2 regions of the Pseudoglutamicibacter albus genome follow, and region 2 is predicted to be linked to the other one. Evidence: riboswitches for the same ligand, from Rfam matches in the RefSeq annotation. Region 2 holds a riboswitch; the other holds the start of a gene.

Region 1 (7,238 bases), 1.9 Mb from region 2:
CACGTTGACCGCAATCAAAGCGCCGAACAGGGAATGCGCCAACCCGAAACGCGCCGCGATCCGCGGCACGATCGGCGAAAACACCGCGAAACACAGCAGCGGCAAGGAAATCAGGAACGATGCGGACGCCGCCGAAAGCCCCACGTCTTCCTTAATGCGGGGGAGCAGCGGGCTCGCGCTGGTCATCGGCATCCGCAGATTCGTAGCGATCAGCAAAATACCTGCGATCGCCAAAGCCGGGCTCACAGCCCGCGCCGCAACGCCCGCCACTGGGCGCGAGTGCTCCGGAAGCGGCTGGCTCGCGCCGTCATGCGAAGAATTCTTCATTCCGTAACGTTATCGCCCTTCCCGCGCCGCGCAAGCCGGCAACCGTCACAACACGTCATCACAATCCGCGGCTGCAGAATTACGATGCGGCAGCAGGCACCGTAGGGCGTCCCACGGCACCCGCCCGCCGGCTATGCACGGACGGTGGGGAAATGCTTAGCAGCCAGCTCCCGCCGAAGCGCCAGTGCGGAAGCAGGAACCACGATGCGAATCAGGCAACCAATCCTGCCCCGTCACCGAGGCACGCAACGTCACGGGCTCTGCCGCCGCTCCGGCAGCAGCATCGGCCGCTCCGGCACCGGCATCGGCGGCCTCGCCCGCATCAGCCAACAGACCACGGCGCCTCAGCTCGGGGCTCACGTATTCAGCGAACCGTTCAAGATCAGCCGGCCGCACGCCACTGCACACGTTGAAGCCATCCACACCGGAAGCCGCTTGCCACCCCTCCAACTGATCCGCAACGCTCTCGGGGCCACCCACAATCACAGGGCCGCGGCCACCCAACGTCACGAACGCGGCAATGTCGCGCACGGTCCACTCGCGCGCTGTGTCGCCAGAGGTCACCGAACGCAGGGCGGACTGGTTCGCTTCCGTCTCAACCTCAGCCAACGGAGCATCGGGATCCAGTCCGGCCAAGTCAACGCCGGTCCAGCCCGCGAACAGAGCCAAAGCCCCCTCGACGTCGACATACTGCTGATAGGACTCGAAGCGGCGCTGCGCCTCCTCGTCGTCCGCGCCCGTCACCACGGTGGCCATCGCGAACGTGCGCACCGCATCGGCGGGCCGGCCCGCGACCTCAAGCGCCTCATGTAAGCGGTCAATATAACCGCGCACGACACTTGGCTCAGAACCGATCATGAACACGGCCTCAGCGTTCTCGGCACCAAAACGCAAGCCCCGCGCCGAGGCACCCGCCTGGAACAAGAACGGCGTCCGCTGCGGCCCCGGATGCGTCAACAACGCACCATCAACCGAGAAATACTCGCCCTTATGCTCAGCCTTCCGAACACCCGCCGGATCCACGAATACACCCGCATCGGCATCCTTGAGCACCGAACCCGGAGCGAAACTGCCCTCGAACAGCTTGTACATAACATCCATGTACTCGTCCGCGCGGTCGTAACGCTCATCGTGCGGTAGCTGCCGCTCCAAACCGAGGTTCCGGGCAGCGGAATCCTGATACGAGGTCACAATGTTCCAGCCAACCCGGCCACCCGTCAGGTGGTCCAGGCTCGCGAACCGGCGCGCCAACAGGAACGGGTCCTCATACGTGCAGGAAGCCGTCAATCCGAAACCGAGCCTGCGCGTCACCGCCGCCATTGCAGACACTGCAGCGAACGGATCCAGCAACGGAACCTGCACGCCGCGCTCATGCGAGACCGCGTCGCTTCCGCCGTACACGTCATAGGTTCCCAACACATCTGCCAAAAACAGTGCCGTGAAACCGCCGCGATCCAACGTCTGAGCCAGGTCGGTCCAGTAGCTCAACTGATCAAAGTTAGCCGCCCGAGACTCCGGATGCCGCCACAAACCAGGGGACTGATGCACCGGCGTGGCCATCTCAAACGCGTTAAGAAGCACGGGTCACCTCACCGATCGCGTTGAGGCCCTCCGGGACAGTCCCGTTGACCAGGTAGTCGCCGATGATCCGCTCACGGAACACAATCGGGTTATGCGTCGCGACGGTCTGTGCATTGCGCCAATGCCGGTCCAGGTTCTTCTCCCGCGACGTGTTCGAAGCGCCACCCGTGAGGAACAGTTCAGAGCAAATGCTGGTCACGATGCTCGGTACAGTCACGTGCGCGCGCTCAACAGCAAGCTCCGCCTCAGTCAGCAAGCGCTGCGCATCTGGATCTTCGAGCGAGAGCACACCCTCGGCAGCCTCGAGCCGCCGCGCGGCCTCAACCACAGCTGACTCCACCACGAAAGCCTGCGCCGAAAGCCGCCCCACAACTCCCAGAATCTGCGGATCCTCAGAGTGCGGAACACCCAAACCGGTGTTGAACGAACGCGTCCGCCGGTGCACGCCAGCCGCCGCATCGTTCACAACATTGCGGGCGATACCCGCCAACACGGCGAGCAAAACAATCTGGAACAGCGGCGCCTCAAACTGCGCCTCAGCGCTACCGGGAACACGGTTCAGAATGTGCTCGGGCGCTACACGCACATCGGTGAAACGCGTGGTTCCCGTACCGGTGAGGCTCTGACCGAAACCATTCCAGTCATCCTCAAGCTCAACACCCGGAGCCCGAGTGGAAACGACAGCGAACTGTCGACCCTCGGTCGGTGTTCCATCCGTATCAAGCAGCGTGGCCGAAACCCGGGTATGCGTCGCGTACGCGGTGCCAGTGCAGTAATACTTAGCGCCGTTGAGCACCCCAGTGCCGTCCGCCTGCACAGCCAACGTGGTGTTGAGCGTATTCAACGTATTCCCGCTCACCTCAGTGGACGCGTTACCCACAGTATCGCCAGCAAGGACCTTCGCGTACCAGAACTCGCGCGTCTGCTCATTCTGGTAGCGCAGCGTCTCCGCGAAACCTGCGTGCGAACGGTATTGATGCGCGATGTTCGGGTCAGCTGCCGCCAGGTCGATCAGCAACTGCACCCAGTCGGTGAAGCTCACGCCCGGGCCGCCGTACTCGGTAGGCACCCGCAGTACGGTGAAGCCGGCCCGGTTGAGTTCCGCGATCTCAACGAACGGCAAAACACGATGCGCCTCCCGCTCCGAAGCGCCGAGCGCGATGCGGTCAAAGATCGGCCCGAAATGCTCACGCAGCTCAGCCAGGCTTGGCTTGTGGCCGGCTTCCCACGGGGTGACCGGAGCATCCTGGGTGGTGACGTAACGAAGCCCTTCAGCGAAACTCAAGTCAGCCGAAGAAGCAGTGGTGCTGGTGTTGCTAGCGCCGCCAGTAGCAGCCGGGGTTCCAGCGTCAGTTCCGGCCGCATCGGCTACTGCTGCAGGGTGGGCAGGGGTGTGCGTGGACAACGATGACACAGTTATTCCTTTCCATCGTTCCTGGCGGGAGCACCGTGTACAAACCGGTTGCTGCGACGTCAACGAGCCAGGTCTCTCAGTCGCTCTGGATGGGTTACAAGCATCATTTTTATAGCCCGCCCCCGAGCCATGTCAACCGCCCGCAGGCCTGTTTGTGTCATAAATCGACAAAAAGAATCGCCCTGCGCCAGCGGCTGCTTGCCCCGTGCCTACGGATGCCCGCCCTGCATCGCAGGCGCCGCGGGGGCGTTTCAGGCGGGATTAGAAGGCGACTTTCTCCAGCAGCCGGCTCAGCTCGTGCCGCTCGTCGGAGGTGAGCGCGGCGAGCACCACGTCGTCGGAGGCCATGGTCAGCGCGCGTGCCCTCCGGTAGGCATCCTGCCCTTGCGGTGTGGCGATGACGATCCGGGAACGACGGTCACGCGGATCCACCTGGCGCTCGACCCATCCCCGCTTCTCCAGGAAGTCCACCAGGTTCACTATCTGGCTTGGGTCCAGGCTCAGGAAGTCGCCGAGTTCGCGCTGGGACGGGTTCACGTCCGCGGCGGCCAGGGCCAGCACGGAGTACTGGCGGACCTTCAATCCCATCTCCTCCTGCAGGACGCGGTTGGCGTGGCTGTGGCCGATGCTGCGCAGCCGGGCCGCCAGGAACTGGACCTGGCCGGCGAGCTCTGACGACGTGAACTCCGCCATACGCTCGGCCGCAAGCGCTGTGGAGGGGGCGGGGAAGCGCTGGGCGGCCTCGGCCGGGTTCACTGCGGCTCCGGAGGTGTCCTTTGTGGTCGTCATGTGCTTGCTTCCTTGGTCCGTGTACTCGAGGGAGTGATCCGGCTGATCTTGCCCATATAGAGGCTTGTCCCTTGCAGAGGATCGTACTCGAAATGCAAGCCTCGAAAAATAATTGACAATTTCAATTATATGTACTGTCATGGTTCTTGTGTGGTGAACGCCACACCAGGGCCATCCGAGAGTATCCGCCGCGAGGCGGCACGCAGGCTCTCAGACCAGAACAGACATCTAGCACGTCACCACCGAAGGAGAACCCCATGTCCCTCGACGGCAAGGTAGCCATCGTCACCGGCTCGGGCGCAGGCCTGGGCCTCGCCTACGCCCAGGAGCTCGCCCGCCAGGGAGCCTCCGTGGTTATTAACGACGTCAACCAGGAGACCGCGGACGCTGCTGTCGCCTCCATCACCGAAGCCGGCGGCAAAGCCGTGGCCGCCGTGGTCCCTGTTGGCACCAGCGAGGCCGCCGACCAGCTGGTCAAGACCGCCGTAGACACCTTCGGTGGACTGGACATCCTGGTGAATAACGCCGGCATCCTGCGGGATAAGTCCTTGCTGAAGATGACTGACGAGGACTTCGACCTGGTCATCGGCGTCCACCTCAAGGGCACCTTCACCTGCGTCCGCGCCGCCTACGCCTACTTCAAGGAGAACGGCGTGGCTGGCCGCATCGTCTGCATCGGCTCGCCGACCGGCCAGCGGGGCAACTTCGGCCAGACCAACTACGCCGCAGCCAAGGCGGGCATCGTCGGTATGGTCCGCACGTGGGCCCTCGAGATGAAGCGGGCCGGAGTGATGGTCAACGCCGTCATCCCAGTGGCGGCCACCGCCATGACCAAGACCGTCCCTTACTTCCAGAAGGCCGTCGAGGCGGACGAGCGCGGCGAGGCCATGCCGTCCTTCTTCCGCCATGACCTCGGCTTCGGAACCGCCGACGACGTCGCCGGCCTGATCGCTTTCCTTTCCTCCCCGGAGGCCGAGGGCATCACCGGCCAGGCCATTGGCGTCGGTGGCGATCGCCTGCAGGTCTGGTCCCACCCAGAGCCAGTGGCCACCGAGTACCACGAGGGCGGCTGGGACTACGCCACCATGCAGACCCAGGGCGCCGAGCTGGTCAAGGGCAACCTCCAGGAAGTCGGCGAGAAGATGCCTCCGCTGCCTGCTGAGCTCGAGCCCGAGCAGAAGAACTAAGGACAAGCACGATGACCGAAACCCAGGACACGGCTCCGCAGGGGCCAGCCCACGGGAACGACAGCGGCGCCCCTGCCCCCGCCTCAACCTCTGCTCCCGGCCCCGCCCCAGTCCGCTACGAGCTGGGGGTGGACGCCTCGGCCATCGAGGCCGTGGACATGCACGTGCACCTCGAGGTGGACTCGTGCGGCCACAAGGCGCTTCCGGAGGACTTCTTCGAGGCCTCCGCGAAGTACTTCAAGTCCGCGGAGCGGACCCCAAGTGTGGACACCATCGCGGAGACCTACCGCCAACGCCGGATGGCCGCGGTCGTCTTCACCGTGGACGCGCGCACCCAGTTTGGCCACAAGCCGAACTCCATCGATGACCTCGTGGCCGGCTGCGCCCGGAACAACGACGTCCTCATCCCGTTCGGCTCCGTGGATCCCCGCACCGGGGTGGACGCGTTGGCGGAGGCCACCCGCCAGGCCGAGGAGCTCGGAGTGCGCGGCTTCAAGTTCCACCCGTCTGTGCAGGGCTTCGACCCCTCGGACCGTGAGTACTACCCGCTCTGGGAGCGGCTCCAGGAGCTGGGGTTGCCCATGGTCTCCCACACCGGGCAGAACGGCATGGGCGCAGGCCTGCCCGGCGGGCGCGGCATCAAGCTGAAGTACTCCAATCCGCTGCTGCTGGACGACGTCGCCGCCGACTTCCCAGACCTGCAGATCATCATGGCCCACCCCTCGGTGCCTTGGCAGGATGAGGCGAACTCGATCGCGACCCACAAGGCCAACGTGCACATCGACCTCTCCGGCTGGTCCCCGAAGTACTTCCCGGAGTCCCTGGTCCGCCAGTCGAATAACGTACTGGCTCGCAAGGTGCTCTTCGGAACCGACTTCCCGCTGATCACCCCGGACAAGTGGCTGGCCGCCTTCGCGGAGCTGCCGCTCAAGGACGAGGTTCGGCCTTGGATCCTCAAGGACAACGCGGTGCGCCTACTGGGTCTGGACCGCGGGGCCGCGACCGAGACGAAGGAGGACTGAGATGGCTGAACCAGTGACCGGAAGCATCATCCCATCCGACTTCTATGGCTACGCCGAGCGGCTGACTGAGGCCGAGCGCGCCGTCATCCTGGACCTCCGGGAACGGCTCGAGACCACGGTGAAGCCGCTGGTCAACCCGGCCTGGGACGCTGCGGAGCTTCCCCAGGAGCTGGTGGACGCCGTCCGCGCGCTGCCGCTGATGGACCCGCCAGCCCTCAAGGAAGCTGGAGAGCCCATCCGTAGGATCCTGACCGGGTTCCGCAACTTCGAGCTGGCCCGCTGCGACATCAACGTCGGCACCCTGTATAACGCGCACGCCGGCCTGTTCCGCACGGCCTGCACCCTGGGCGGCGGGGAACAGCAGGCGAAGGAGCTGGATGCGAAGATCCTCGACTACTCGCTGACTGGCGTGTTCGGGCTGACCGAGCCCGACCACGGCTCCGATGTGGCCGGCGGACTCGCCACGACCGCGACCTATGATCCGGAGACGGACACCTGGGTGATCGACGGCGCCAAGCGCTGGATCGGCGGGGCGACCATCTCGGACGTCGTCGCGACCTTCGCCCGCGACACCGCCGATGGCCAGGTCAAGTGCTTCCTGGTTCCGCGGGACGCCGAAGGGGTGAGCATGTCGATCATCCCGAACAAGGCCTCCCTGCGCATCATGCAGAACGCCCACATCGAGTACCGCGGCGTACGCGTACCCGCCTCGGCCCGTCTGGAGGGGATCAACTCTTTCAAGGATGTGGCGCGTTGTCTGCGGGCCATGCGTTCGGATGTGGCCTGGATGGCCGTGGGCGCCACCGCGGGCGCCTATGAGGCCGCGCTGCGTTATGTCCGCGAGCGGCAGCAGTTCGGCCAGCCGTTGGCCGGATTCCAGCTCATCCAGGAGAAGCTGGCCATCATGCTCGGCAACCT
Region 2 (7,238 bases):
TTCAGCGCAGGCGACGGCGCGAAAGTCGATGCCGACGGCGACACCTGGATCCTCGGCCGTACCGATGACGTCATCAACATTTCGGGCCACAGGCTCTCAACCATCGAAATCGAGTCTGCGCTCGTGACCGACCCGGGCGTTGTGGAAGCCGGCGTATGCCCGGTACCTGATGCGAAGACCGGCCACGCCGCGGTTGCGTTCGTGGTCCCCGGCGATCAGGCCCTGCTCGGCGCTGACGCGAGCGAGGAGGCCGTCGCCGAGTTCGCGCAGCGGCTACGCGCCACCGTGACCAAGGAGATCGGGCCCATCGCGAAACCGGCCCGCATCATCCTCGTGCCCGACGTACCGAAAACCCGCTCCGGCAAGATCATGCGCCGCATCCTCACCCAGGCCTACACCGGCGAAACACTCGGCGACACCACGAGCCTGCGCAACGAAGAATGCATCCCGGACGTGCTCGCCGCCGCCCGCGGCTAGCTGTATCCGCAGCTAGGCCGTACCAACCGGGGAACTTACCCGCGGCTACAGCAGGAGGCCGTGCCCGCAAGAGAAAATGCGTACTTTGAGTTGATTTGAAGTCAGTTCGTCCAGGCTTAGGCGGCCGGCTCGCCCAAGCCTTATCGCGAATGTGCATTGGGTCACGCATCGTCCTAGTCTCGATGCATGCGTTCTAGCAAAGACACGGCTTCCGGCAGCGGCACGGGTTCCAGTAGCGGCACGGGTTCCAGCGCCGACGCCTCGCCCCGGGTTGAGAAGGAGTCCCTCGATAAAGGCTTGACCGGGCGCCACATCCAGTTCATGGCGCTGGGTTCGGCAATCGGGACCGGGCTTTTCTATGGGTCAGCGGATGCGATCAAGGCAGCCGGACCCATCGTTCTGCTCGCCTACATCGTGGCCGGTGCCGCGGTGTTCATCGTGATGCGTTCACTGGGTGAGATGGCGGTGCGCAACCCGGTTGCTGGCGCGTTCTCTGACTACGCGACCCGCTATCTGGGCCGCTACCTGGGGTTCACGACCGGCTGGACGTACGTGTTCTGCATGCTCGTCGTCTCGATCGCGGACGTGACCGCGGTGTCCGTGTATATGGGGTTATGGTTCCCTAACGCGCCGCAGTGGGTCTGGGCGGCAGCGGTCGTTTTGCTCATCGCGGGCATCAACACCCGGCATGTCAAGGTATTCGGTGAGATGGAGTTCTGGATGTCGATCATCAAGGTCGGCGCCGTAATCGCGATGATCCTCGGCGGCATCGCGATCCTGATTTTCGGTATGAGCGTGCCGGGTGAGGCGACCCCGGGCCTTCATAATCTTTTCGATCACGGCGGCTTGGCACCTAACGGCTGGATGGGCATTCTGGCGTGCTTGACGATGGTCGTGTTCAGCTTCGGTGGCATCGAGACCATCGCCGTGACCGCGGGCGAGGCTAACGATCCGCACACCGCGATCCCGCGCGCCGTGAACTCGGTTCCGATCCGCATCCTGCTGTTCTATGTTCTGGCTTTGGGTGTGATCATGACGCTGGTTCCGTGGAACCACATGAGCTCGGACACTTCCCCGTTCGTCCAGATTTTCGCGACGCTAGGAATCCCGGCGGCGCAACATATTTTGAATATCGTGGTGCTCACGGCCGCGATCTCTGCGATCAACGCGAACTCGTACGGTGCCGGCCGCATGCTGTTCGGGATGGCACACCTGGGGCAATCCCCACGCGCGTTCACCCGGACCACGGGCAAGGGCGTGCCGTGGGCTGCGGCACTGCTCATGATGTGCGCGCTCACGGTGGGTGTGGTGTTGAACTTCCTGATGCCGGAGTCCGCATTCGCCGTGGTTGCCTCGGTCGGTGCGTTTGCGATCACGTGGCTGTGGTGCATGGTTTTGCTGTCCCACACCGCGATGCGCATCAAACTACGCCGCGAAGGCGTGCCTAAGGAAGGGCTTGAGTTCCCGGTGCCGTTGTGGCCCATCACCCCGATCTTCGCGGGTTCCTTCCTGGTTCTGGTGATCGTGTTGATGGCGTGGTTCCCGAACACGCGCGTCTCACTCATCGCGGGTGCCGTGTGGATCGCCCTGATTTCGGTGATATATGTTGTCACAACGTGGCTCAAGCGCCGCCAGAGTCAGTAACGTGTGGTCATGGCTCCTACGTTTTACCCTGCACAGATCCCTACGGCGGCCGGTCAGAAGATCGGCCCAGACCTTGCGCGTTCGTGGCTTTTGACGAACGCGGCGCATCCTGACCGTTTCGCTGAAGCCGAGGATTCCGCCGCCGATGTGGTGGTTTTGGATATCGAAGATGCGGTGGCGCCGAAAGACAAGGTTGCTGCCCGTGAAGCCGCGGTTGAGTGGATGACTAGCGGCCACACCGCGTGGGTTCGTATGAACGGTTATGCGACCAAGTATTGGGAAGACGACGTTGAGGCTTTAGCTGCCGCGTTGCCTTCCGCTGTGGGTGGGCCTGTGGCTGAGGGTGGTTTGGCCGGTGTGATCCTTGCGATGGTCGAATCCACCGACCACGTCAACGAGACCGCACGCCGCTTGCCTGGGATTCCCGTGATTGCACTCGTTGAGACCGCGCGCGGTTTGCAGCGCATCGATTCGATCGCCGCGGCGAAGGGAACCTACCGTTTGGCGTTCGGTATCGGTGACTTCCGCCGCGACACCGGGATGGGGGACGGCCCGATGGCGTTGGCTTATGCCCGCTCACAGTTCACGATCGCATCCCGCGCAACAGGCCTGCCGGGCGCGATCGACGGCCCGACCGTGGGTACCACGGGCGTCAAACTCGCCGAAGCCGCCGCGGTCACGAGCGAGTTCGGTATGACCGGCAAACTGTGCCTAGTTCCAGAACAGACCGCAACCGTCAACGAAGGCCTCTCCCCTTCCAGCGAGGACGTCGCGTGGGCACACGAGTTCCTCACAGAATTCGAGGAAGCCGGCGGAGAGATCCGCAACGGCTCCGACCTGCCGCGCCTCTCCCGCGCGAACAAGATCCTCGCCCTTGCGAAGGCCTACAACGTGCAATGGCGCAAGGCATCCGACCCGGCCCCTGCGCCATCGGACACCTACCACTACTGACACGCGTAGCCGCCGCCGGCTTGTCGTTGCGGGCTGATCGTTAATGTGCGAGAGGCCCGCGGCGTAGCGCAAGTTCCGCGAAAAGCCGCACGCTACGGCCCAGCACGCGATCGTCGAAGATCGCGTGTGGCGAGTGGTTGCCCGCAACTTTCGTGGGGTCTTCACCTTCCGGGACGGCACCGAGGAAAATGTAGGCGCCCGGTACGCGCTGGAGCACTTCGGAGAAGTCTTCTGAACCGGCTTCGGTGCGCGGCAGCTCTCGGTAGGCGGTATCCCCGAACAGGTCCCGCACGGTGTCGGCCACGTAGTCCACGTGTTCGGCCGAGTTCACGGTTACAGGGAAGTCACATTCGACCCTGTAGCTTGCACTCATCCCGTGTGCTTCCGCGATGCCTTTGGCGACGCGCTGCACGGCCGGCACGAGCTTTTCACGTGACGCCGGGCTGAAGGAACGCAGCGTGACCTGGATGGTTGCGGTGGACGGGATGATGTTCGGCGCAGAGCCCGCCTTGATCGAGCCGACGGTCACCACGACGGGGTCAAACGGGTCGAATTGGCGAGTCACCATGGTCTGTAGGCCGAGCACGATCTCTGCCGCGACTGGCACCGGGTCCGCGGCTTGGTGCGGGGCGGATCCGTGGCCGCCTTGGCCGTGGACGGTGATGACGAGGTCGTCACATCCGGACTGTATGGTTCCCGGTTTGGAGACGAACGTTGCGTGCGGGTAGCGGTCGGCGTACACGTGGATCGCGTACGCTTCGTCGACCGGCTGGCCTGCGGCTTCGAGAAGGCCTTCTTCGATTATGATTTTCGCGCCGCCAGCGGTTTCTTCGGCAGGCTGAAACATGCCCACAACATCGGCGGTGAGTTCATCGCGGCGCTGTGCGAGATACAGCAGCGCGCCCACCAGGCCGGCGGTGTGCATGTCGTGGCCGCACGCATGCATCTTCCCGGTTTCGGTGGGCGAATATTCAAGCCCGGTTTCTTCGGTGACCGGTAGCGCGTCCATGTCTCCACGCAACAGGACTACGGGGCGGCGCGTACCTTCAGGTAGCGGAGCAGCACCACGCAGAACAGCGGTCACAGAGGACTGCGCCTTCCCGGTGTGCAGCTCGATCCCCTCGGTTCCCTCGAGCGCATCCAGCACCGCCGCCTGAGTGGTGGGTAGGTGCCGGTCCAGCTCGGGATTCGCGTGCAGATAGCGGCGCAACCGGACGATGTGCCCGTTGAGTTCCGCCGGGATCGGTTCTTGCGCCGCCGGATGTACCGCCGGAAGCTGTTGCCCCGGTGTTGACGTGTTTCTCGCTGATGTACTGGCGGTGCTCATCATGGGTGTCCTTGGCTTAGCTGGTGTCCGTGAACGGCGTCACAGTCAGTGTAGTGGGTGGCTGTGATGCAGCGCCGGGTTAGGAAAGTGCGCTGCGGATGTGGTGCAGGTGCGCTTCTTGGGCTGGGGTGAGGTAGCGGATGTCGCAGTTGCGCAAGCCCGGGTTGCTGATGTTCCACTCGTCCAAGGTGTTGAGCAGGCAGCGAGTGGTTGAGCCGTGGGATACGGCGATGATCCGCTTGCCCGGGTTGCGCTGGAGTGCTTCGGCGAGCGCTGTAGCACTACGGCGGCCGGCGTCTTTGGAGCTTTCGACTCCTTCGAGGATCCCGAGCTCTTTACCGCGGGCTTCGACCTCTTCGACGTTGGGGAGGTGCGCCGGGAAGAGGTAGGTGAAGGTGTCTTGGTCGATGTCGACGTAGGCACGACCTTCGTAGGGGCCGTAGGAGCGTTCTTTGAGCCCGGCGATGACGCGCGGCGCCTCAAGTCCGAGGTGTTCAGCGATGATCTCGGCGGTTTCGCGTGCCCTGAGCTGCGGGGAGGTGAGAATGACGTCCCACGGGCTACCCCATCGTGATGTCGCGTCAGCCGCCAGGGTTTCCGCCGCGGCGCGGGCTTGTTCGATGCCGGTCGCGTTGAGGGGGACGTCCGCGCTTCCTTGGAAGCGGCGTTCTTTATTCCAGTCTGTTTGCCCGTGGCGGACCAAAGCGAGAGACGGGACGTGGTGAGGGCTGGTGCTCATATCCCCAGCTTATGCCGGCCGCACTGTTCCCGGCGCGCCTTAGTACGTCACATGCGTTTGCCCTGGCTCGAGTCGAGTGCGCATAATGGTGGCTGACCATCTAGAGCGGTCGAGGGACCTGGCCCTGTGACGCCGCAGCAACCATCGACGCAGCACCACCGCTGCAGCGAATGGTGCTCATGCCGGGATCGATGGAGTTGAAGGAGTTCCATGTCTTCTGCCGACCGTCAATTCGGTTTCCGTACCCGTGCCCTGCATGCGGGTGCCACCCCTGATTCGGAGCACGGTTCGCGTGCCGTCCCGCTGTATAACACGACGTCTTTCGTGTTTGAAAACGCGGACGATGCGGCAACGCTGTTCGCGCTGCAGAAGTACGGGAACGTGTATTCGCGTATCGCTAACCCTACGGTTGCGGCGTTCGAGGAACGCGTCGCGTCCCTTGAGGGCGGTATCGGCGCGGTCGCGACGTCTTCGGGTATGGCCGCTGAGTTCATCACGTTCGCCGCGCTATGCCAGGCGGGCGATCACGTGGTCGCTTCCTCGAAGCTCTATGGCGGGACCGTGACGCAGCTGGATGTCACGCTGCGCCGATTCGGCGTGGAGACCACGTTCATCGACTCAACCGAGGTCGAGGACTTCGCGGCCGCGATCCAACCGAACACCAAGGTCCTCTACACCGAGGTGGTCGCCAACCCGTCCGGTGTGATCACCGACATCGAAGGTCTCGGCGCTCTCGCCCACGAACACGGGATCCCACTGGTTGTGGATTCGACCCTGACCCCGCCATATATTTTCCGTCCGCTGGAACACGGCGCGGACATCGTGATCCACTCGGCGACCAAGTTCCTGGGCGGCCACGGAACCACCCTGGGCGGCGTGGTCGTTGAATCAGGCCGTTTCAACTGGGGCAACGGCAACTTCCCGTCCATGACGGAACCGGTGCCTTCCTACGGCGACTTGTCGTGGTGGGGCAACTTCGGCGAGTACGGTTTCCTCACCAAGCTACGCAACGAACAGTTGCGTGACATCGGCGCATCGCTCGCCCCTCAGTCCGCGTGGCAGTTGCTCATCGGCATCGAAACCCTGCCGCAGCGTATGGATGCGCACATCGCCAACGCCCGTGAGGTCGCGCGTTGGCTGGCTAACGATGACCGCATCGAGTGGGTCTCCTACGCCGGCCTGGAAGACCACGCCTACCACGAACGCGGCAAGCAGCTCTTGCCGAACGGCGTGGGCTCCGTGTTCAGCTTTGGTCTCAAGGGTGGGCGCGACGTCGGGGCTGAGTTCATCGCGAACCTGCAGCTGGCCAGCCACCTAGCCAACATTGGTGACGCGAAGACCCTCGTGTTGCATCCGGCATCCACAACGCATCAGCAGCTAAGTAAAGAACAGCTGATTGCCGGCGGGATCGGCGAAGACCTGATCCGTATTTCGGTGGGCCTTGAGGATGTTGAGGACATCATCTGGGACCTCGACCAGGCCCTGGAAGCCGCCGTGAACGGTGCTAGTGACGGTGCTGCGAACGGGGAGGAAGCGTAATGAGCAACGAAACCACCACAACAGAGGCCAACAGCACGTGGGTTGGCCCATCAGCCCCGCAACGGTTGAACCTGCTGCGTGCCGCCAAGAGCATCGCGATCGTCGGCGCCTCCACCAACCCCGCGCGTGCCGCGTATTTCGTGGCGACCTACCTGCAGTCCTCCGCCCCCTACAAGCTGTACTTCATCAACCCGCGAGCCACTGAGCTGCTCGGGGAGCCCGTGTACCCGAGCCTCGATGACCTGCCAGAAGCGCCCGACATCGTGGTTGCATTCCGCCGTAACGAAGACCTCCCGAGCGTCGCTGAGGACGCCGTGCGTGTGGGCGCGAAGGTGTTCTGGGCACAGTTGGGCCTGTGGAACGAAGAAGCCGCGCGCATCGCTGAAGCCGGCGGGCTCGCCGCGGTCATGAACCGTTGCGTCAAAATCGAGCACGCACGCTTCCACGGCGGTCTCCACCTTGCAGGCTTCGACACCGGAGTCATCTCCTCCAAACGCCAACTGCGCGCATAACGGTTGCTGTTGCGTCGCTGCACAGCACGATCGCGCACCGATGCTTGAG

The links. A riboswitch is a leader RNA that binds a small molecule or an ion and turns the genes downstream of it on or off. The one in region 2 is predicted to bind S-adenosylmethionine.
Region 1: linked by a shared signal. The riboswitch ahead of J2S67_RS08610 (acyl-CoA dehydrogenase family protein) and the one ahead of J2S67_RS00060 (O-acetylhomoserine aminocarboxypropyltransferase/cysteine synthase family protein) in region 2 are both predicted to bind S-adenosylmethionine.

The regions. Positions count from the first base shown of each region.
Region 1 is NZ_JAVDXX010000001.1:1,939,146-1,946,383, reverse strand. Features, by position in the region: gene J2S67_RS08620 (CynX/NimT family MFS transporter) at 1-327, opposite strand, end outside; gene J2S67_RS08615 (LLM class flavin-dependent oxidoreductase) at 484-1,908, opposite strand; gene J2S67_RS08610 (acyl-CoA dehydrogenase family protein) at 1,898-3,322, opposite strand; SAM riboswitch class I at 3,332-3,418, opposite strand; gene J2S67_RS08605 (MarR family winged helix-turn-helix transcriptional regulator) at 3,584-4,111, opposite strand; gene J2S67_RS08600 (SDR family NAD(P)-dependent oxidoreductase) at 4,369-5,298, shown strand; gene J2S67_RS08595 (amidohydrolase family protein) at 5,457-6,320, shown strand; gene J2S67_RS08590 (acyl-CoA dehydrogenase family protein) at 6,322-7,238, shown strand, end outside.
Region 2 is NZ_JAVDXX010000001.1:11,130-18,367, reverse strand. Features, by position in the region: gene acs (acetate--CoA ligase) at 1-477, shown strand, start outside; gene J2S67_RS00080 (amino acid permease) at 664-2,121, shown strand; gene J2S67_RS00075 (HpcH/HpaI aldolase/citrate lyase family protein) at 2,131-3,072, shown strand; gene J2S67_RS00070 (M20 metallopeptidase family protein) at 3,113-4,402, opposite strand; gene J2S67_RS00065 (histidine phosphatase family protein) at 4,479-5,138, opposite strand; SAM riboswitch class I at 5,232-5,336, shown strand; gene J2S67_RS00060 (O-acetylhomoserine aminocarboxypropyltransferase/cysteine synthase family protein) at 5,349-6,677, shown strand; gene J2S67_RS00055 (CoA-binding protein) at 6,677-7,189, shown strand.